2 regions of the Promicromonospora sp. NPDC050262 genome follow, and region 1 is predicted to be linked to the other one. Evidence: riboswitches for the same ligand, from Rfam matches in the RefSeq annotation. Region 1 holds a riboswitch; the other holds the start of a gene.
What was found. Region 1 has a riboswitch for FMN ahead of pnuC (nicotinamide riboside transporter PnuC). Riboswitches for the same ligand answer to the same signal wherever they lie in the genome.

Region 1 (10,744 bases):
GGTCACGACCACGAAGCCCTGCGAGGCCAGCCGCGGGCCGAGCCACGCGATGCTCGCCTGCGTGCCCGTGTAGCCCGGCGAGACGGCGACCGCGCCGAACGTGCCCTCGGAGGTGTCGGTCGGGTAGTAGACCGTGCCGCCGCCGAACCCGACGGCGGTGGCCCGGGAGATGACGGCGACGCCGACGTCGAACGCGCCCAGCGGCGCCTCGACGCTCGCCTCGGTCGGATCCGGACCCCGCTGGAAGCCGCCGCCGGCAGCGGCGGCCGGCCCGACGACGAACGTTCCGGCGACGAGCGCCGTCGCTGCCAGAGAAGCACGGGCAACACGAGAAAAGCTCTGCATGACTTCTCCTGGGTGCGTCGCGGGGAGCGGCTGAGACGACCCTAGGGAACATTCACCGCGACGGCCTGCGGAAGCGAACGGGCCGCCCCGCGGTGGCGGGGCGGCCCGGGAGCCAGCGGGGACGCGTCAGCCGAGCTGCGGGCGCACCTCGCGCGCCACCAGGTCGAGGTGGTCGAGGTCCGCCAGGTCGAGCACCTGCAGGTAGACGCGCTGGACGCCCTCTGCCTCCAGGGCCTTGAGCCGGTCCGCGGCCTCGGCGACGGTGCCGGCGATGCCGTGCTCGCGCAGCTCGCCGGGCTCGCGCCCGATCGCGGCGGCGCGGCGGGTGAACTCGGCCTCGTCCTGGCCGATCGCGGCGACGAGCGCGACCGACTGGACGATCGAGCCGGGCGCGCGCCCGGCGTCGGACAGCGCCTTCTCGACCACCTTGATCCGCGGGCCGATCGCGTCGATCTCCGGGAAGGACTGGTTGTACTCGTCGCCGTACCGCGCCGCCAGCGCGGGCGTGCGGCGCGGGCCGCCGCCCCCGACGAGCACGGGGATCTTCGCCTGCGCGGGCTTGGGCAGCGCCGGCGAGTCGGTGACCTGGTAGTGCTCGCCGGAGAAGGAGAACTTCTCGCCCACGGGCGTGCCCCACAGCCCGGTGACGACGGCGAGCTGCTCCTCGAGGATGCCGAACCGCTTCTCGGGGAACGGGATCCCGTACGCGGCATGCTCGGCAGCGAACCAGCCGGTGCCGAGGCCCAGCTCCACGCGGCCGCCGGACATCTGGTCCACCTGCGCCACCTGGATGGCCAGCACGCCGGGGTGCCGGAACGTCGCCGAGGAGACGAGCGTGCCGAGCCGCACCGTGGACGTCTCGCGGGCGAGCCCGGCGAGCGTGATCCAGGAGTCGGTGGGGCCGGGCAGGCCGTCGCGGTCCCCCATGGCGAGGTAGTGGTCGGAGCGGAAGAACGCGCTGAACCCGAGCCGCTCGGTCGCCCGGGCGACGGCGAGCTGGTCGTCGTAGGAGGCGCCCTGCTGGGGCTCGATGAAGATGCGCAGGTCGAGAGTCATGTTTCCTCTGGTGCCGTCGGTCAGTCGAACTGAGGGTCGGTGGTGCGCGACCGCTTGATCTCGTAGAAGTACGGGTAGCGCGCCAGCGCCACCGAGGCGTCGAACAGCGCGCCCGCCTCCTCGCCGCGCGGGATGCGCGTGAGCACGGGGCCGAAGAACGCGACGCCGTCGACGTGGAGGGTGGGCGTGCCGACGTCGTCCCCGACGGGCTTCATGCCGGCCTCGTGGGAGGCCGCGAGCTCCTCGTCGTAGTCCTCCGACACCCCGGCCCGCGCGAGCTCCGCGGGCAGGCCGGCCTCGGCGAGCGCCACGACGGCCACGGCGTCGAAGTCCTTGTCCTGCTGGTTGTGGATGCGCGTGCCGGCGGCGGTGTAGAAGGCCGAGAAGGCCTCGGGGCCGTGGTCGGTCTGGACGGCCGCCGCGACGCGGCCGATCCCGCGGGAGCGCTCGATGCGCGCCCGGTAGTCGTCGGGGATGTCCCGGTCCTTGTTGAGCAGGTAGAGGCTCATCAGCTTGAAGGTGAGCTCGACGTCGCGGATCTGGGCCACCTCGAGGGCCCAGCGCGACGTGATCCAGGCGAAGGGGCAGAGGGGGTCGACGTAGACGTCGACGACGGGACGGGCTGCGGTCTCGGTCACGCGCAGCAGACTACGCTCACTGCGTGACCGGGATCCGATGGGGAAGTCTCGCCACCGTCGTGGGTGGCGGGGTGATCTTTCTGGTGTGTCTGGTGGGTGTGATCCTCGGTCATCCGTGGTCCGCGGTACCCGGTGTTCTCGGCCTGCTGATGGCCGTGCGCGAGGTGCGCTACCTGCGCAGACTGCAGTCAGGGAAGATCTCCGGCAAACGGGAAAATTCGCATCATGAACCGCATTCTTCGCTCAAAGACTCTTCACGGCGCCCGGGGGACACGCGGTAACCTGCCTGGCATGACCGCCGTCCGTACCCACACGCACGCGCAGGCAGTCGACGCCGCGGTGGACCTGTTCACCCGACAGGGGTACGAGGGAACCACCGTCGAGGAGATCGCCGACGCCGCCAAGGTGAGTCGTGCGACGTTCTTCCGCCGGTTCCGCTCGAAGGAGGACGTGGTCTTCGCGGACCACGAGCTGCTGCTCGAGGAGGTGGTGGTCATGCTGGCCGCGACCCGCCCCGACGCGCGGGCGAGCGAGGAGTCCGGCCACGACCTGGGCCGGGGCTGGGACCCCGACGTCGACCCGTACCTCGAGGTGTGCCGTGCGGCGCGCATGGTGTTCGACCACCACGTGGGCCAGCGCGAGACCTCGCTGGCCCGGTACGCCCTGCTGCAGCAGGTCCCGGCCCTGCGCGACCGCGAGCTCATCACCACGCACCGCTACGAACGGGCGTTCACGCACTACCTGCGCGACACCCTGCCGCCTGAGCGCTCCGCCTCCACGGCGTCGATCGCGTTCGCGGCCTCGGTGGTCGCGGTGCACAACGCGATCCTGCGGCGCTGGCTGCGCACACCGTCGCTCGAGCTGCGGCCCGAGCTGGAGGAGGCCTTCGCCGACCTGCGGCGCGCCGCCGTGCTCGGCACGGCCGCCAGCCCCCTGGCCGACGACGGCACCCCGGTCACCCGCCGCGTCGTCGTCACCGTCGTCGAGGGGGTGGCCGGTCCCGACGAGGTGGCCCGCGCCGTCCGGGACGCGCTCGTCTGACACCCGGCGGCCGTCCGAGGCCTGCGGTGCTTCCGGCCGGGAATGCCGCCGTGGCATCCTGTGTTCCGCTAGAGATCGTGCAGCAGCAGTTGCACACGTGCTCCGGGGTCGGTGAAATTCCGAGCCGGCGGTGACAGTCCGCGACCCGGGTCGCTCCTTCGGGAGAACCCGGTTGACCTGGTGGAACTCCAGGACCGACGGTGAAAGTCCGGATGGGAGGAAGCACGTGCGGCGCGCGCCGTCGACCCCTCGGGGTCCCGGCACCGCACCGTCGTCGGCGCCGTCGTGGCGCGCCGGCCCTCACCCCGGAGTCCCCGTGTGCGGACCTGGAGAGGGAAGAGAAATGGACTGGTTCCGCGCCGCCTATGACGCGACATTCCTGGTCGGCGACCAGCAGATCTACTGGCGCGAGGTCATCGGCAACCTGTTCGGCCTGACCTCCGCGCTCGGCGGCCTGCGCCGCAAGGTGTGGGCGTGGCCGGTGGGCATCGTCGGCAACATCCTGCTCTTCACCGTCTTCATGGGCTCCTGGTTCGGCGAGACGGGGCGGGCCGACATGCTGGGCCAGGCCGCCCGGCAGATCATGTTCATCGCGGTCTCGATCTACGGCTGGTACCGCTGGCGGCAGACCCAGCGGGCCGGCGGCGCCGGCACGGTCGCGGTGCACCCGCGCTGGGCCTCGTGGCGGGTCCGCATCGGCCTCGTGACCGGCATGCTCGCCGGGACCCTGCTCCTGACCCCCCTCTTCCGCGCCCTCGGCTCGTTCGAGCCGGTCTGGGCCGACGCCTGGATCTTCACGGGCTCCGTGCTCGCCACCTACGGCATGGCCAAGGGCTGGGTCGAGTTCTGGCTGATCTGGGTGGCCGTCGACCTCGTGGGCGTCCCGCTGCTGTTCTCCGCCGGGTACTGGGCCACCGCGCTGATGTACGTGATCTACGGGGCGTTCACGCTGTTCGGCTTCTTCGCGTGGTGGCGCATCAGCCGCCGGGAGAACGCCGGGCCGGACCGCACGGCGGTCGCGACGGCCTGATCGCGTACCGTCGGCGCTCGTGAACGCACAGGAGCGCACGGCCAGGATCGGGATCGTCGGCTCGGGCTTTCGCGCCCGCACCATGCTGCGGGTGCTGCACGCCCTGCCGGACCGCTTCGAGGTGGCCGGGGTCGCCACCCGCAACGCGGCGGACCGCGAGGGGCTGGCGAGCCGCGGCCTGCCCGCCGCCGGGCTGCCGGGGCTGCCCGCCCCGGCCTTCGCCTCGGTGCCGGAGCTGCTCGACGGCGGCGCCCCGGACCTGGTGCTGCTGACGCTCCCCGCGGGCGCGGCCCAGCCGGTGATCCGCGACCTGGCCGCCGCCGGGGTACCCGTGCTCACGGAGACGCCGGCGGCCGGCACGGTCGAGGAGCTGGCCGCGCTGCAGCGGCTCGTGGACGACGGCGCCTGCGTGCACGTGGCCGAGCAGTACCACCTGGAGCCGCTGATCGAGGCGCAGCTCGCGGTCGCGGCGTCCGGCCTGCTGGGCACCGTGACGGACGCGCACGTCGCCGTCGCGCACGACTACCACGGCATCAGCGTGCTGCGCCGCGCCCTGGGCGCCGGCTTCGAGGACGTCGAGATCACCGCCCGGCGCGACGCCCGCCGGGTGCTGCCGAGCCCCAGCCGGGCGGACGACCCCGACGACCTCACCCTCGTCGACACCGTGCACGCGACCGCGTGGCTGGACTTCGGCGACCGCCTCGGCACCTACGAGTTCGACGACGTCCAGTACCGCTCCTGGGTCCGCTCCCCCGCCCTGCTGGTCCGCGGCGAACGGGGTGAGCTGCGCGACGACGTCGTGCGCACGATCGGTACCGACGGACAGCCCCTGCGCTCCACGCTGGAGCGGGTGGCCGCGGGCGGCGCCGGCAGCCACGAGGGCCTGTTCCTGCGCGGGTACACGCTCGACGGCGAGTGGGCGTACCGCAACGCGTTCCGCCCGGCCCGCCTGCCCGACGACGAGCTGTCGATCGCGCGCATCGTGGCCGACATGGCCGACCACGTGCTGCACGGGGCGACGCCGCCGTACTCCGTGGCCGAGGCGGCGCAGGACCAGTACCTCCAGCTCGAGGTGCGGCGCGCCGCGGCGTCGGGCGAACGGGTGCGGACCCGGCCGCAGCCGTGGGCGCGCGGGCACACCTGCCGCCACACCGAGGCGTCGATCGGGTGAGACGTAGTATCGCTTGACCTGAGATCCGGTACCGGCGCACCATGGGAGGCATGACTCAGACCCCCGGGGTGACGGCGCCCGCCTACGACGTCTCGCAACCGCTCGACATCGACTTCGCCGGCGTGTTCGCCGACATCACGGAGGAGGAGCGGGCCCAGCAGCTCGCCGTCCGTCAGTTCGTGCAGGACGAGGTGCTCCCCGTCATCGACGGCTACTGGGAGCGGTACGAGGTACCGATGGACCTGGTCAAGCGCATGGCCGAGCTGGACTTCCTGCGCGACGGCGTGGACGTGCCCGGCTTCCCGAAGATCTCCAAGATGGCCGAGGGTCTGTCCGCGATGGAGATGTCGCGCGGCGACGGCTCCGTGACCACCATCTGCGGCGTGCAGGGCGGCCTCGCGCTGCGCTCGATCGTGATGCTCGGCTCCGACGAGCAGATCCAGAAGTACGCCGGCCCGATGGCCCGCGGCGAGATCCTGGGCGCCTTCGCGCTCACGGAGCCCACGCACGGCTCGGACTCCGTGGGTCTGGAGACCTCCGCCGTGCAGGAGACGCGTGACGGCGTCGAGGGGTACGTCATCAACGGCGAGAAGAAGTGGATCGGCTTCGGCTCGATCGGCGACATCTCGGTGGTGTGGGCCAGACACGTGGGGGACGGCGGCGACAACGCAGTCCACGGCTACATCGTGCCGCAGGACACCCCGGGCTACGAGGCCACGACCATCCAGGGCAAGCTCTCCCTGCGCGCCATCCACCAGGCGCACATCGTGCTGAACGACGTGTTCGTGCCGGCCGACAGCCTGCTGCCCAAGTCCCGGTCCTTCAAGGACACCGGCCGCGTGCTGTTCGCCACGCGGCTCGGCGTGGCCTGGGGCGCCGTGGGGCAGGCCATCGCCTGCTACGAGACGGCCGTGGCCTACTCCAAGCAGCGCGTGCAGTTCGGCCGGCCGCTCGCGGCGAGCCAGATGGTGCAGGAGCGCCTGACGAAGATGCTGTCGATCCTCACCCAGATGCAGCTCCTCGTGAAGCAGATGACACGGCTCGACGAGGCCGAGCAGCTCACCGGCCCGCAGGCCTCGCTCGCGAAGTACACCTGCACGCGCGGCGCCCGCGAGATCGCGTCGATCGCCCGCGACCTGCTCGGCGGCAACGGCATCCTGCTGGAGAACCGCGTGGCCCGGCACTTCGCCGACATCGAGGCCCTGCACACCTACGAGGGCACCGAGAGCATGCAGGCCCTCATCATCGGCCGCGAGATCACGGGCACCAGCGCCTTCGCCTGAGCGCTCCGTAGGTAGGGAAAACCCCACCCGCACCCGGTGGGGTCACTCAATGTGCCGGGGGCGCCGGTCCGCCTAGTGTCGTGTCCATGACCAGCGATGACGGCCCGACGCCGGCGCCCCCGCCCCGCACCCTCGCGGACCAGGTGGCCCCCGCGCTCGTCTCGGGCCCGGCGTTCTTCCGCGCCCCGTACGACGCCGCCACCGGACGCGCCTTCGCCGCCCTCGCGGTCGGCTGGATCTGGCACCTCACGGGTGGCCTGATCCTGTGGATCCTCGTGGTGGTCTCGGCCGGGATCGTCCCGGCGCTCGGCATCGGGCTCCCGCTCCTCGCGATCTCCCTGGTCGCGGCGCGCTGGTTCGGCGCGGCCGAGCGCGCCCGCATCGCCGCCCAGACCGGGGTCGCCATCCCCGCCCCACTGCCCCTGGGCAGCGCACCGCGCGGCTTCTGGTCGAGGCTGTGGGCGCCGATCCGCGACGGCCGCGCCTGGGCAGCCACGCTCTATGCGTTCCTCGCGATGCTCCTGACCTCCGTGTTCTTCGCGGTCTCCACCGGCCTGGCTGCGGGAGCGGCCGCCGCGGTGGCCTTCGTGGCACTGGGCCGGGGCAGCTCCCTCGCCGAATGGTCCGGCGACCGGGTGGCGGTTTCGATCGCACTGTCCTGGCCGGCCACCGTGGTCGGCGCGCTCGTCGGGGCCGTCGTGCTCGGGTGGGCGGCCGCCGCCCTCGCGCAGTACGGGTCGTACCTCATGGTGCGCCTCGCGACGGTCCTGCTCGGCCCGTCCGCGACCGAGGTGGCCCATGCCCGCGCCGCCGCCGCCGAGCGGGAGACGCGCCTGGCCGAGGCCGCCGCGCACACCGCCCGCGAGCGCGCCGTGGTGCTCACCGAGTCGCGCACCGCGGCGGTGTCCGCCGCCGACACCGAGCGTCGCCGCATCGAACGCGACCTGCACGACGGCGCCCAGCAGCGCCTGGTCGCCCTCGGCGTCGAGCTCGGCGTCGCGCGCCGGCTGGCCGACAAGGACCCCGAGCACGCCGTCGCCGCCCTGGAGCTCGCGCACCGCGAGATCAAGGAGACCCTCGCCGAGCTGCGCGACCTGGTGCGCGGCATCCACCCCGCCGTCCTCTCGGACCGCGGGCTCGACGCGGCACTGTCCGCGCTCGCGGGCCGCAGCCCGGTCCCGGTGCGCGTCGAGGTGACGGGCGACCTCTCGCCCGCCAGCGCTGCCGCACAGGCCGCCGCGTACTTCGTGGTCGCGGAGGCCCTGACCAACGTGGCCAAGCACGCCGCGGCGGACATGGTCCTGGTGCACGCGAGCCTCGTGCCGGACGACCACCCGGCGCGCCTGCGCGTCGCGGTGTCCGACGACGGCCGCGGCGGCGCCGAGCTGTCGCCCGGCAGCGGCCTCGCCGGCCTGCGCGGCCGGGTCGCGGCCCTGGACGGCACCTTCGAGCTCGACAGCCCGCCCGGCGCGGGAACCCGCCTGACCGTGGAGGTCCCGTGCGCATCGTGATCGCGGAGGACTCAGTGCTCCTCCTGGACGGCCTCACCCGCCTGCTCGTGGCGGAGGGCCACGAGGTGACCGGGTACGGCACGGCGGACCGTCTCGTCCTCGCGCTGTCGACGCCGGGGGCTCCGCTGCCCGACCTGCTCGTCACCGACGTCCGCATGCCGCCGTCGCACACCGACGAGGGACTGCGCGCCGCCGTGCACCTGCGCAGCCTGCACCCGGACCTGCCCGTGCTCGTGCTGTCGCAGTACGTGGAGCAGAGCTACGCGAGCGAGCTGTTCGCCCGCGGCGCGCGCGGCCTGGGCTACGTGCTCAAGGACCGCGTGGCCGACGTCGACGAGTTCCTCGACGCCGTCGCCCGGGTGTCCGGAGGCGGCACCGTCGTTGACCCCGAGGTGGTCACGCAGATCATCGCCCGCCATCCCGGCTCCGACCTCGACGTCCTGACCCGCCGCGAGCGCGAGGTGCTCGCGCTCATGGCCGAGGGACGTTCCAACGCCGCCATCGCGGACCGCCTCGTCGTGGGGCTGGCCGCCGTGGAGAAGCACGTCACCAACATCCTGACCAAGCTCGGCCTCCCGCCGGCCGCCGACGACCACCGCCGGGTGCTCGCCGTGCTGCGCTGGCTCGACCAGAACGGAGCACGCTGATGACCCAGCCTCCCCCGGACGACTACGTGCAGGACGCCGGATACCCGCCGGTGCCGCCCCAGCGCGGGGCGACCGCCCGCGTGCTGACCACGCTCGGCGTGGTGCTCGGAGTCGTCGTCGTCGGCTTCGGGGCGCTGTTCCTCGTGGACCTGATGGTGTCCGAGACCACCACGACCCGGCACACGTACGCGGCCGCGGAGACCGTCGAGCTGGTCGCCGACGGCGACGTCACGGTCAACGCGGCCGACGGCGACGTCGTGGTGGACGCCGTCGCCCACAGCGGCGTGCGGGAGCCGCGGTACGCGGCGGACGAGTCCGCGAACCGGCTGGAGATCACGCACCGCTGCGGGTCGTCCGTCATCTTCTCCCGCTGCTCCGGCGAGCTCGACGTGACGCTGCCCGCCGGCACCGAGGTGGTGGTGCGCACCGAGAACGGCGACGTCGTCGCGAGCGGCGTGGCCGGCGACGTGTCCGTGCACACGAGCAACGGGCGGGTCGAGGCCACCGACATCGCCGGCCCGCTGTCGGCCCGCTCCAGCAACGGCGACATCACGGTCGCGAACGCGGGCGCCGACGTGGAGGTCTCCACCTCCAACGGCGAGATCTCCGTGGGCGACGTGGACGGCACGGTCACCGGCGACACCAGCAACGGCCGGATCACCGTCGACTCGGTGACGGGCGACGCCTCGGCGACGACCAGCAACGGGTCGGTGGAGATCTCGGCCGTGGCCGGGAACGTCTACGCCGAGACCAGCAACGGCCGGATCACGGTGCACGGCGACGGCGAGCCGGTGGCCCTGACGATGCGGACGTCGAACGGCGACGAGATCGTCGAGGGCCCGGTCGACCCGGATGCCGCCCGCACCGTCGAGATGCGCAGCTCGAACGGGGACGTCGCCTACCTCGACGAGTAGGCGACGTCACCGCCCCGCCCCGCGCGACGTTCAACCGGTGAACGTGAGCCAGAGCAGGGTGACGTTCAGCGCCACGATCACGCCCGCGACCACCCAGGCCAGCACCTGGGTGGTCACGGCGTTCCGGTGCTCGCCCAGCAGCTCGCGGTCCCGGGTGAGCCGCACGAGCGGGATCATCGCGAACGGGATGCCGAAGCTCAGCACCACCTGGCTCACGACCAGCAGCCACGTGGGCGAGATCCCGGTCATGAGCAGCACGATCGCGGGCAGCAGCGTGACCAGCCGGCGGGTCAGCAGCGACACGCGGATCCGCAGCAGGCCGGACATGATCTCCGCCCCCGCGTAGGCCCCGACGGACGTGGACGCCAGCCCCGAGGCCAGCAGCCCGACCGCGAACAGCACGCCCACGACCGGCCCGAGGGTGCCGGCGATGGCGGCGTGCGCGCCCTCGATGGTGTCGGTCCCCTCCCGGCCCGCGAGGTTCGCGGCGGCGAGCAGCAGCATCGCGATGTTCACGCTCCCGGCCAGGATCAGGGCCAGCACCACGTCGACGCGCGTGGCGCGCAGGATGCGCGGCACCGACGTGGATGGTGCGTGCAGGTGGTCGCGGGCCAGCGAGGAGTGCAGGTAGATCGCGTGCGGCATCACCGTGGCGCCGAGCATGGAGGCGGCCAGGAGCACGGAGTCGGCGCCCTGGAGGCGGGGCACGAGGCCGGCCAGCATGGCGGCCGGGTCGGGCGGGGAGAAGAACAGGCCGGCGCAGAAGCCGACCGTGAGCACGGCGAGCATCGAGGTGACGACGCCCTCGAAGGCCCGCTGGCCACGCCGCTGCTGCACCGCCAGCACGAGCAGGGACACCACCCCGGTGATGACGCCGCCCAGCACGAGCGGCACGCCGAACAGCAGGTTCAGCGCGATGGCGCCGCCGATCACCTCGGCGAGGTCGGTCGCCGCGGCGACGACCTCCGCCTGCGCCCAGTACGCCAGCCGCGCCGGGCGGGGCAGCCGCTCCCCCAGCACCTCGGGCAGCGACCGGCCCGTGACCACGCCGAGCTTGGCCGACAGGTACTGCACCAGCACAGCCATCGCGTTGGCCGCCACGAGCACC
Region 2 (10,744 bases), on a different contig from region 1:
GCACGTCGCCGTCGGCCAGGTCGAGGTGCACCCACGGGTCGTTGGGCCCGAACCGGACCGTCACGATCTCGGGCCAGGTGAGCCGGCGGCTGGTCGCGTAGTTGACCACGGTGAGCCCGGACCGGTCCGGGACCGCGCGCACGGCACCGAACCGCCAGGCGATCAGAGCACCCAGCAGCCCGAACACGATGATCGCTATCCGGTTGGCGGCGTCCGCGCCGGGGCCGCTCGCCGCCAGCGCGACGAACGTGCACCCGCCGGCGAACAGCACCGCGATCCCGTACGCCGTGGGCGTGCCGAAGCGGCCGCGAAAGGTACGGAAGTGGTCGTCGCGCCGGCCGCGGCCGATCGCGCTGCTCCCCGACCCGGCACCCATCGGTCCTACAGCCGGGAGGCGTGGATGGAGGTCACGATGATGGCGCGCGCCCCGACGTCGTACAGCGCGTCCATGATCCGGTTGGTCTCGCTGCGCGGCACCATGACCCGCACCGCGCAGGCATCGCTGTGGTGCTGCGCCGAGACCGTCGGGGACTCCTTGCCCGGCGTGATCGCCACGGCCTCCTCGAGCCGGGCAGCGGGGACCACGTAGTCCATCAGCACGTACTCGCGGGCGGTGATGACGCCCTCCAGGCGGCGGGTCAGCACGTCCAGGCCGGCAGGCGGCTCGGCGTCGGACTGCCGGATCAGCACGGCCTCGGAGCGCAGGATCGGGTCGCCGAAGACCTCCAGGCCCGCGGCCCGCAGGGTCGTGCCGGTCTCCACGACGTCAGCGATCACGTCCGCGACGCCGAGGCGCACGCTCGACTCGACGGCGCCGTCCAGGTGCACGATGGCGGCGGGCTCGACGCCCTGCTTCGCCAGGTGCTGGGCCACGAGCGTGGTGTACGACGACGCCACACGGCGCCCGGCGATGTCGGCGATCTCGGTCACCGGGTCGGTCGCACCGGGCCCGGCGGGGGCGGCGTAGCGGAAGGTCGAGCGGGCGAACCCGAGGCCGAGGTGCTCGACGGCGTCCGCGCCCGAGTCGAGCATCAGGTCGCGGCCGGTGATACCGACGTCGACCGTGCCGGTGCCCACGTAGACCGCGACGTCACGCGGGCGCAGGAAGAAGAACTCGACGTCGTTCTCGGGGTCGGCGAGCACGAGCTCGCGGGTGTCACGGCGCTGGCGGTAGCCCGCCTCGCGCAGCATCTCGGAGGCGGGGCCGGACAGGGCACCCTTGTTGGGGACGGCGATGCGCAGCATGTGGTTGGTTCCTCTCTGGGGTGTACGACGGATCGGTGGACCCGGGTCTCCCGGGAGGGCTCGACCGGTCGTGGTCGAGCCCTCCCGGGGCCCGGTCACAGATGCGTGTACACGTCCTCGAGGGTCAGTCCCTTGGCGACCATCAGGACCTGCAGGTGGTACAGGAGCTGCGAGATCTCTTCCGCGGTCTCGCTGTCCGACTGGTACTCGGCCGCCATCCAGACCTCTGCGGCCTCCTCCACGACCTTCTTGCCGATGGCATGGACTCCCGCATCCAGCTGGGCCACGGTGCCCGAACCCGCGGGACGGGTCTCGGCCTTCTCGGTCAGCTCGGCGAACAGGGTCTCGAAGGTCTTCACCTGCTCAGCCTAGTCGGGCGAGGGGGGCACTACCCCTCGCCGTCCCACGTTGTGGCCAGACTCTCGTCCGGCGCGGGTACCGAAGGGACGCAGGCCAGGTCGCTCACGGGGTCGCGGGCCACTCCGCCGGCAGCGATCCGTCGGCCTCCGGGACCACGACGCCCTGGTACGGCGTGATCAGGTGGAAGCCCACGGGCTCGTCGGTCGACCCGTCGTCCGTCGAACCGGACAGGAGGACGATCACGCTGCCCGTGCCGTTGTCCGTACCCCCGCCGGCGCCGGCGCCCGTGGCCGGGTCGAGCGGGTCGCCACCGGGATACGGGTTGTCCGCTCCCCCGCACGTCTCCGGCGTGGAGACGATCGAGATCTGCTCCCCTGCCGAGACCTCGAGCTCGGGCGGCGGCTCCGCGGCCGGGTTCACGCGCGAGCTCCCGGGGTCGGGCCGCTCCAGCACCTCGTCCACCTCGAACAGCCAGCGGTGCGCCTCGACGCCGAACATCTGCGCCGTGCCGTCCCGCTCCACCACGGTTCCCCGCAGCACGGCGCCGGCGTCGGAGGCCGCCTCGACCGGATCGAGGAAGCGCACCCAGTCGACGCACGCCACGCCGCCCTGGGGCAACCCTTCGAGCAGGTCGTCGGAGGTCTCCTCGGCCGCGGCCTCAGGTGCTTCCTCCGGCGCTCCCCCGGCGGCGCCCTCGGCCGGGGTCGCCGAGCCGCCGGCCGAGCCCGCGTCGGCACAGCCCACGAGCCCGCCCGCCATCGCTCCCGTCAGAGCCGCCGTCATCAGTACTGCTGCTGCCCGCCGGGCACGTGAAGTCCTCATGCCCGGTCAATGTGCCGACCGGGCCGACTCTTTCGCGTGCGCCAGTTCTTTCGCGTGCGCCGATCTCCAGGCCCTTTGTTGAGGCTGGTTGGTTCGGTGTGCTTCCAGGTCTCGGGTGGTCTTCAAGCCGCTTGGCACACTATTAATTCTCGTGAGAACAGCTCGGGAAGAGCGGCGGGCGCCGTCCGACGGGTTCGGACGGCGCCCGGGCACGTCAGCCGGCCGCGTCGGACGGTGACACCCGAGGGCCGTGCCGGACGACGTCAGACCGCGGTCCCCGCGAGGCTCCGCAGCGTCACCGCCGTCGCGATCGCCGCCTCGACGGCCTCCGCGCCCTTGTCCTCGCTGGACCCCTCCAGCCCGGCCCGGTCCAGCGCCTGCTGCTCCGTGTCGCACGTCAGCACACCGAAGCCCACCGGCACCCCCGTGCGCACGCTCACGTCCGTCAGGCCCGACGTCGCCGCCGAGCACACGTACTCGAAGTGCGGCGTCCCCCCGCGGATCACGACGCCCAGCGCGACGACGGCGTCCGCGGCCGGTCCCCCGCCGACACCGGCCGCCCGCGCCGCCGCCACCGGCAGCTCGAACGAGCCAGGGACCCGCAGCTCCGTCCACTCGGCGCCCGACGCCACCAGCGCGCGACGGGCGCCCGCCAGCAGACCGTCCATCACCTGCTCGTGCCAGCTCGCCGCGACGACGACCACCCGCAGGCCCGTTCCGTCGACCGTCACCTTCGGTGCTCCTGCCCCGCTCATGCGCATGCTCCTTCGTTCTGGTTCTGGCTCTCGTCCTGCTTCTCGTGGCGGTTCTGGTGGTGCTTGTCGCTCAGCTCCGCGACGTCGGCCCCGCCGAGGCGGTGCCCCATCACCAGCCGCTTGGTCTCCAGGTAGCGGTGGTTGTGGGCGCCGTGCCCCACCACGAGCCCGCGCCGCCCGACGACGTCCGTGCCCGCCGCTCGCAGGCCCGTCACCTTCTCCGGGTTGTTCGTCAGCAGCGTCACGCCGTCCAGGCCGAGGTCCGCCAGGATCGCCGACGCCGCGCCGTACTCGCGCGCGTCCACCGGCAGCCCCAGCTCGACGTTGGCCTCCACGGTGTCCAGCCCGGCGTCCTGCAGCGCGTACGCCTGGATCTTGGCCGCCAGGCCGATCCCGCGGCCCTCGTGCCCGCGAAGGTAGACGACGGCGCCGCCCTCGGCGGCCACGGCCCGGAGCGAGGCCTCGAGCTGCGGGCCGCAGTCGCAGCGCAGCGAGCCCAGGCCGTCGCCGGTGAGGCACTCGGAGTGCACCCGCACCAGCGGGGCCCGGTCGCCACCCCGGCCCGGTTGCCCGCCCCGTCCGCGCCGCGCCGCGGACCCCGCGGACGCCGGGGCCACCGGCGTCAGGGCCAGGTGCTCCGCACCCGACCGCAGGTCGCGGTAGGCCACCACCCGGAAGTCGCCGTACGCCGTCGGCAGGGCGGCCTCCGCGACGCGCTCCACCCAGGGATCCGCGGGCGGGTCCGCGAGCACCGGCTCCTCGGCTGCGGCCGGGGGAACCTCGTCGTGCGCCCGCCGCCACGCGACCAGGTCGGCGACCGTCAGCACCACGAGCCCGTACTCCTGCGCCAGCTCCTGCGCCTCCGGCAGGCGCATCATGGCGCCGTCGTCCCGGACCAGCTCGGCGATGGCACCTACCTCGCCGGAGCCGCCCGCCAGCCGCACCAGGTCCACCGCCGCCTCGGTGTGCCCCGCCCGCTCCAGCACGCCGCCGGGGCGGGCCCGCAGCGGCAGCACGTGCCCGGGCCGGATCAGGTCGCGCGCGCCCGAGCGCGGGTCGCCGAGCACCCGCAGCGTCAGCGCCCGGTCGGCCGCCGAGATGCCCGTGGACACGCCCACGGCGTCCACCGACACCGTGTAGGCCGTGCCGCGCGGGTCCTCGCTGCGCTCCACCATGAGCGGGAGCCCCAGGGCGTCGGCCCGGTGCGCCGGCATGGGCGCGCACAGGTAGCCGGACGAGTGCCGCACGGTCCACGCGACCCACTCCGTCGTCGCGACGCCGGCGGCCAGGACGGCGTCCACCTCGTTCTCCCGGCCGGCGTCGTCCGCCACCAGCACGGGGCGCCCGGCGGCGAGCTCGGCGAAGGCGCGCTCCACGAGACCCGTGCCCGCGACGTCGGTGCTGGTGACGTCGGTGCTGGTGACGTCAGTGCCCGCGGGATCCGCCACCCGCACGCCGGTCATCGGGCCGCCCCGCTCGCCAGAAGCCGTTCGACGTACTTCGCGAGCACGTCGACCTCCACGTTGACCGGGTCGCCCGGAGCCAGCCCGCCCAGCGTGGTGGCGGCGAGCGTGGTCGGGATGAGCGAGACGCCGAACCCGTCGTCCGACACCCACGTCACGGTGAGCGAGACCCCGGACAGCGCCACCGAGCCCTTCTCCGCGACGTACCGGGTCAGGGCGGCGGGCGCGGAGAACTCCAGGTCGTCCCAGCGCGGGCCGGGCGTGCGCCGCACGAGCGTGGCCACGCCGTCGACGTGCCCCTGGACCACGTGCCCGCCCAGGCGGCCGTTCGCCGGCAGCGCCCGCTCCAGGTTGACCCGGGCGCCAGGCACGAGGCCGCCGAGCGACGTGCGCCGCAGGGTCTCCGGCATCACCTCGGCCACGAACGCGCCGTCCGCCACGGAGGTGACGGTCAGGCACACGCCGTCGACGGCGATCGAGTCGCCGGGACGCGCGTCGGACGTGGCGAGCGGCCCCGCGACGGTCAGGACGGCGTCGGGCGCGACGGCGACGGGGTCGGCAGCGGCCGGGCCGTCGGGACGGACGAGCGCGACGACGGAGCCGAGCTCCTCGACGATTCCGGTGAACATCAGATCTCCTCCTGGGTGCGCCGGCCGGGTCGGCCGTCCTGAGTGGAAAGGGCTGCGGTCTGGACTGCTGCTGACGGGCCTGCTGCTGACCGGCCTGCTGCTGACCGGCCTGCTGCTGACCGGTCCTCGACGGACATGTCTTCGGCGGGCTTGAGGCGACGCGCGACCAGCAGCACGTCGTCGCCCAGCCGGGTCACGTCCTCGGTCGCGAAGCGGGCGGCCTCGCCGATGGTGGTCACGCCGAGGTCGCCGACGGCGGTGGCGCCCGCACCGAGCAGCACCGGGGCGACGTAGGCGTGCAGCTCGTCGACGAGGTCCGCGGCCAACAGCGCGGTCGCCAGCTTGGGGCCGCCCTCCACGAGCACATGGCGTACCTCCCGGCCGCCGAGCTCACGCAGCGCGACGTCGAGGTCGTGGGTGGGCAGCTGCAGCAGCGGCCCGCCGGGCCCGCGCAGGCGGGCGTCGTCGGGCACGGAGCGACGGCCGAGGACCACGCGGAGCGGCTGGTGCTCGAACAGGCCGCCGTCGGCCCGGCGGGCGGTCAGCGACGGGTCGTCGACCAGGGCGGTCCCCGAGCCGACGGCGATCGCGTCGACCTGCGCACGGACCGTGTGGGCGTGCGCGCGGGCCTGGGGGCCGGTGATCCAGCGGCTGGTCCCGTCCACGGCGGCGACCCGGCCGTCCAGGCTGGTGGCGAGCTTGAGGGTCACGTAGGGACGGCCGGTGCGGACGGCGTGCAGCCAGGGCCGCAGGAGCTCCTCGCCGTCGTCGGCGAGGAGGCCGACGGACACCGGGATGCCCGCGTCCCGGAGCCTGGTCGCCCCGCCCGTCGCGACGGGGTTCGGGTCGCCGACCGCGACGTGCACGGCGGCGACGCCGGCCTCGATCAGGGCGTCCGCGCAGGGGCCGGTGCGGCCGTGGTGCGCGCAGGGCTCCAGGGTCACGACCGCCGTCGTGCCGCGTGGGTCCACGCCGCGGGTGCGGGCGTCCGCCAGGGCGGCGGCCTCGGCGTGCGGGGTGCCGGCGCCACGGTGGTAGCCCTCGGCGACGGTGCGGCCGTCGGGGTCCAGGAGCACGCAGCCGACGCGCGGGTTGGGCCCGTGCGCCGGGCCCAGCCGCGCCAGCGCGAGGGCGCGGCGCATCGCTCTCTCACGACCAGCGGCCTGGAGACCGTCTGGTGCGGTCGGTACCTGGTTCATGCCGTCCTCCCCGAGCGTCGGCGCTCCGGGGGTGGACGACGGGTACGCGGGCCGGGAGCCACGAAGGCCCTGCCCGCGCGCACGACGTCACGACGTCGCACGTCCCGAGGGACGGCTCCGCCGCACGTGCTTCCTCCCATCCGGACTTTCACCGTCGGTCCTGGAGTTCCACCAGGTCAACCGGCCCGTCCTTGCGGACGGACGCGGGTCGCGGACTGTCACCGCCGGCTCGGAATTACACCGACCCCGGAGCACGTGTGTGCGTACTGCTGCTCGTCAGCATGCCACAGGTCGCCAGGTCGGCGGCCATGGCCTGCGTCACATCCGCCGCCGGCTCCCCCCGCTCGGGGCCGGACGGTGAGCCGATCCGCTGCGGTGAGGGGGTCGTACACCGCGCTTGGCACACTATTTTCAAGTTGAGTGCTGGATATCTGCCCTTCTGGCACACGAAAAAGGGCGAAGATCCAGCACTCAACGAGCGCAGGTCAGTGGGTGTGCTTGGCCGCCAGCTCGCGGAGCGTCGCGATCTCCGCCGGGATGTCCTCGGCCCCGTACACGGCCGAGCCCGCCACGAAGACGTTCGCGCCGGCGTCGGCCGCGCGCTCGATCGTGTCCCGCGACACTCCCCCGTCGACCTGGATCCACACGTCCAGGCCGGACTCGCTCACGGCCTGCCGCGCGCGCCGGATCTTGGGCAGCGTGCCCTCGATGAACGACTGCCCACCGAACCCCGGCTCGACCGTCATCACGAGGATCATGTCGATCTCGGCCAGCAGGTCGAGGAACGGCTCCACCGGCGTGGCCGGGCGCAGCGCCACCCCGGCGCGCGCGCCGAGCCGGTGCAGCTCGCGGGCCAGGCGGACGGGCGCCTGCGCGGCCTCCGCGTGGAAGGTGACCGACGCCGCCCCCGCCTCCGCGAACGCCGGCGCCCACCGGTCCGGGTTCTCGATCATGAGGTGGGCGTCGAGCGGGATCGGCGACACCTTCGCGAGCCGCTCGAAGATCGGCAGCCCCAGCGTCAGGTTGGGCACGAAGTGGTTGTCCATCACATCGACGTGCGCGTAGTCGGCGGAGGCGATCCGGCCGAGGTCGCGCTCGAGGTTGGCGAAGTCGGCGGACAGGATGCTGGGGGCGATGAGTGCTGCCATGATGCCAGCGTAGAGCCCGGTTCTCCGCGCCACCGAACACGGCACCACACCTTGGCACCAGCCCCTGGCACCGCACCTCGCCACCCCCGACAGACCGGGAGCACCGATGATCCCCGACGTGAACTACTGGGCCGTGATCGTGGCCACGCTGTCCACGCTCGTCGTGGGCTCGGTCTGGTACACCCCGCGGGTGTTCGGCACCCGCTGGATGCGGCTGGCGAAGGTGGACCCGAAGGCGGCCGAGGCGGCAGGCATCTGGCCCATCGTCGTGACGGTGATCGTCAGCTTCCTGACGGCATGGGTCCTGGCCGGCGCCGTCTACATCTCGTGGGTCTTCTACGAGGGCAGCTTCCTCACGGCGTCGGTCGTGACGGCCGTGCTGCTCTGGATCGGCTTCACCGCGGCCCGCTTCATCACCCACGACGCCTTCGAGGGCCGCCCGCCTCAGCTCACCACGCTGAACCTGGCGCACGAGCTGGTCACGATCCTGGTCATGGCCGTGATCCTCGGGGTGTGGCCGCCGGCGGGCGTGTAGAAGTTCACCCGACCGTCCGGCCGGGTCCCGTGGGGCCGGCAGGAATGGGCCGCCACTGCCGTGCTCGTCGCCTCCGGAGCGTTCGGCGCCGTCAGCGTGCCGGTCGCTGTCGTCCGCCTGGGCGCGCGCCGGATTGTCCGTGCGCGCCCGGAGAGCGAGTAGCTCTGCTGCGGGTGTTGCGGAGAGTGGACGCCGTCTACTCTCCGCAACCTGACCCCTGCGCGAGGGCTCGCACCCTGGGGGCCCGACGAGCCGCTGCTGCTACGCCGTGCGCCGCAGCAACGTCAGGTGCATCGCATCCGTCCCGTGCACGTGCGGCCAGAGCTGCACGTCGTCGCGGTCTGACAGCGGGATGTCCGCGCCCGGGCGCAGCACGGACCGCACCGCGGCCGGGGCGTCCAGCCGCTCGACGTCGTCGCGCTTCTTCAGCACGTCGGTGACCACGAGCTGCGTCTCGGCCAGGTGCGGCGAGCACGTCACGTACGCCACCACTCCCCCGGGCCGGACGGCGTCCAGCGCCGAGGCGAGCAGCTCGCGCTGCAGCCCGGTCAGGGCAGCGAGGTCCGACGGCGTCCGCCGCCACCGGCTCTCCGGCCGACGGCGCAGTGCGCCCAGTCCGGTGCACGGCGCGTCGACCAGCACGCGGTCGTAGGCCCCGGGCTCCTCCGTGCCGACCTCGCGGCCGTCGCCGGTGCGCACCTCCTCGACCGCGCCGTCGGGCAGCGCGGCCAGGGCGCCCGCGACCAGGCGTGCCCGGTGCGGTGCCACCTCGTTGGCGACCAGGGCCGCACCCCGCTGGGCGGCCAGCGCGCCGAGCAGCGCGGCCTTGCCGCCGGGGCCCGCGCACAGGTCCAGCCAGCGCGCGTCCCGGCCCTCGACCGGAACGCCCGCCAGGGCGAGCGTGACGAGCTGCGAGCCCTCGTCCTGCACGCCCGCGAGACCCTCCCGGATCGCGGGGATGCCGGACGGGTCCGAACCCTCCAGGCGCAGCGCCGTGGGCGCCCAGCGCCCGGCGACCAGGTCGACGTCGCCCCAGGCATCCTCGTCGGATGCCTCGACCAGGCCCGGCCGGGCCACGAGGGTGACGCGCGGGGCGGCGTTGTCGGCGGCCAGCAGGTCGCCCAGCTCGTCGACACCGCGGCCGTTGCCGGCCAGCGCCTCCCGCAGCGCGCGGACGATCCACAGCGGGTGCGACTCGGTGGTCGCGAGGCCGCTCAGGGCGTCCGGCGCCTCCTTCTCCAGCACCGACAGCCACTCGTCGAGCGGCCGCTCGGAGACCCGGCGCAGCACGGCGTTCACCATCTGCGCGGGCCCGGCGCCCACCCGGTTGCGCGCGAGCCCGACCGTCTCCGAGACCGCGGCGTGCCCGGGCACGCGCATGCCGAGAAGCTGGTGGGTGCCGAGCCGCAGCACGTCGAGCAGCGCCGAGTCGAGGCCCGACAGCGGACGATCGACGCACGTCGCCAGGATCGCGTCGTACCGGCCGCGCAGCCGCAGCGTGCCGTAGGTGAGCTCGGTGGCGAAGCCGGCGTCGCGACCGCGGATGCGTCGCTCGCGGAGCAGCGGGGGCAGCACCAGGTTCGCGTACGCGTCGGACTCGTCGACCTCGCGCAGCACGTCGAAGGCGGCCATACGGGCCGGGTCGGTGCGCTTGCGGCGCTCCGAGGGCGCCTGCGACGTGCGGGACCGATCACCCCGGGACCGCGCCGCGGAGCGCTGCCGGCCCGCGGAGCTGCGGCGCTCGTCGCCGAAGTCGCGGCCTCCGCCGCCTCCGCCGGCCCCGCGGCGGTCGCCGTCGCTGGCGCCGCGGTCGCCCTCGTACCCGCTCATGCGGACACCTCCGCCGTGCCGGCGGCGCCTGCGGCCGACGTCCCCGCCGTCGACGTCCCCGCCGTCGACGTCCCCGCCGTCAAACCGCCGAGCACGAGCCCCGCCTCGACGAGCGCCCTGCCGCCGCCGCGGGCCCAGTCGGGCGCGGGCATGGCCTTCTTGCCGACCGGCCGCACCTCCCCCAGCGCGACGGCGTGCGTCGCGGTGCCGACCAGCACCTCGTGCTTGAGCGCGCGCACCTCGCCCGCCCGCAGGTCAGTGACGTCGGGGCGCGGCGAGACGGGCCCGAGGCCCAGGCGGGAACCGTCCGGGAGCACGGTCCACGCGCCCGGCGCGGGCGTGCAGCCGCGCACGAGGCGGTCGACCGCGAGCGCCGGGTCCGTCCAGGTCACGCGGGCGTCCTCGGTGGTGAGCTTGGGCGCCACGGAGACGCCGTCGGCAGGCTGCGCCTGGGGCTGGAGCGTGCCGTCCTCCAGGGCGTCGAGCGTCGCCACCAGGAGCTCCGCGCCGGAGACGGCGAGCCGGCCCAGCAGGTCGCCCGAGGTGTCGGTGGGCCGGATCGTCTCGGTGGCCGTGCCGAGCACGGGGCCGGTGTCCATGCCCTCGTCGAGCAGGAAGGTGGTGGCGCCGGTGACCTCGTCGCCGGCGATGAGGGCGCGCTGCACCGGGGCGGCGCCGCGCCAGGCCGGGAGCACGGAGAAGTGCAGGTTGATCCAGCCGAGGCGCGGAACGGCCAGGACGGCCGGGCGCAGGATGTG

Region 2: it holds a riboswitch for FMN, as region 1 does, so the genes downstream of both, ribD (bifunctional diaminohydroxyphosphoribosylaminopyrimidine deaminase/5-amino-6-(5-phosphoribosylamino)uracil reductase RibD) here and pnuC (nicotinamide riboside transporter PnuC) in region 1, are expected to answer to the same signal.

Annotation. Positions count from the first base shown of each region.
Region 1 is NZ_JBFAKX010000006.1:70,657-81,400, reverse strand. It holds gene AB0I29_RS11395 (alpha/beta hydrolase) at 1-345, opposite strand, end outside; gene AB0I29_RS11390 (LLM class F420-dependent oxidoreductase) at 472-1,401, opposite strand; gene AB0I29_RS11385 (disulfide bond formation protein DsbA) at 1,422-2,039, opposite strand; gene AB0I29_RS11380 (hypothetical protein) at 2,063-2,320, shown strand; gene AB0I29_RS11375 (TetR/AcrR family transcriptional regulator) at 2,331-3,080, shown strand; FMN riboswitch at 3,174-3,310, shown strand; gene pnuC (nicotinamide riboside transporter PnuC) at 3,424-4,110, shown strand; gene AB0I29_RS11365 (Gfo/Idh/MocA family oxidoreductase) at 4,130-5,281, shown strand; gene AB0I29_RS11360 (acyl-CoA dehydrogenase family protein) at 5,332-6,564, shown strand; gene AB0I29_RS11355 (histidine kinase) at 6,651-8,075, shown strand; gene AB0I29_RS11350 (response regulator transcription factor) at 8,063-8,722, shown strand; gene AB0I29_RS11345 (hypothetical protein) at 8,722-9,636, shown strand; gene AB0I29_RS11340 (Nramp family divalent metal transporter) at 9,667-10,744, opposite strand, start outside.
Region 2 is NZ_JBFAKX010000003.1:293,967-304,710, reverse strand. It holds gene AB0I29_RS06860 (PH domain-containing protein) at 1-376, opposite strand, end outside; gene hisG (ATP phosphoribosyltransferase) at 382-1,245, opposite strand; gene AB0I29_RS06850 (phosphoribosyl-ATP diphosphatase) at 1,341-1,604, opposite strand; gene AB0I29_RS06845 (hypothetical protein) at 1,708-2,388, opposite strand; gene ribH (6,7-dimethyl-8-ribityllumazine synthase) at 2,691-3,182, opposite strand; gene ribB (3,4-dihydroxy-2-butanone-4-phosphate synthase) at 3,179-4,645, opposite strand; gene AB0I29_RS06830 (riboflavin synthase) at 4,642-5,274, opposite strand; gene ribD (bifunctional diaminohydroxyphosphoribosylaminopyrimidine deaminase/5-amino-6-(5-phosphoribosylamino)uracil reductase RibD) at 5,274-6,473, opposite strand; FMN riboswitch at 6,596-6,732, opposite strand; gene rpe (ribulose-phosphate 3-epimerase) at 6,959-7,621, opposite strand; gene AB0I29_RS06815 (DUF1761 domain-containing protein) at 7,728-8,156, shown strand; gene AB0I29_RS06810 (transcription antitermination factor NusB) at 8,418-9,986, opposite strand; gene fmt (methionyl-tRNA formyltransferase) at 9,983-10,744, opposite strand, start outside.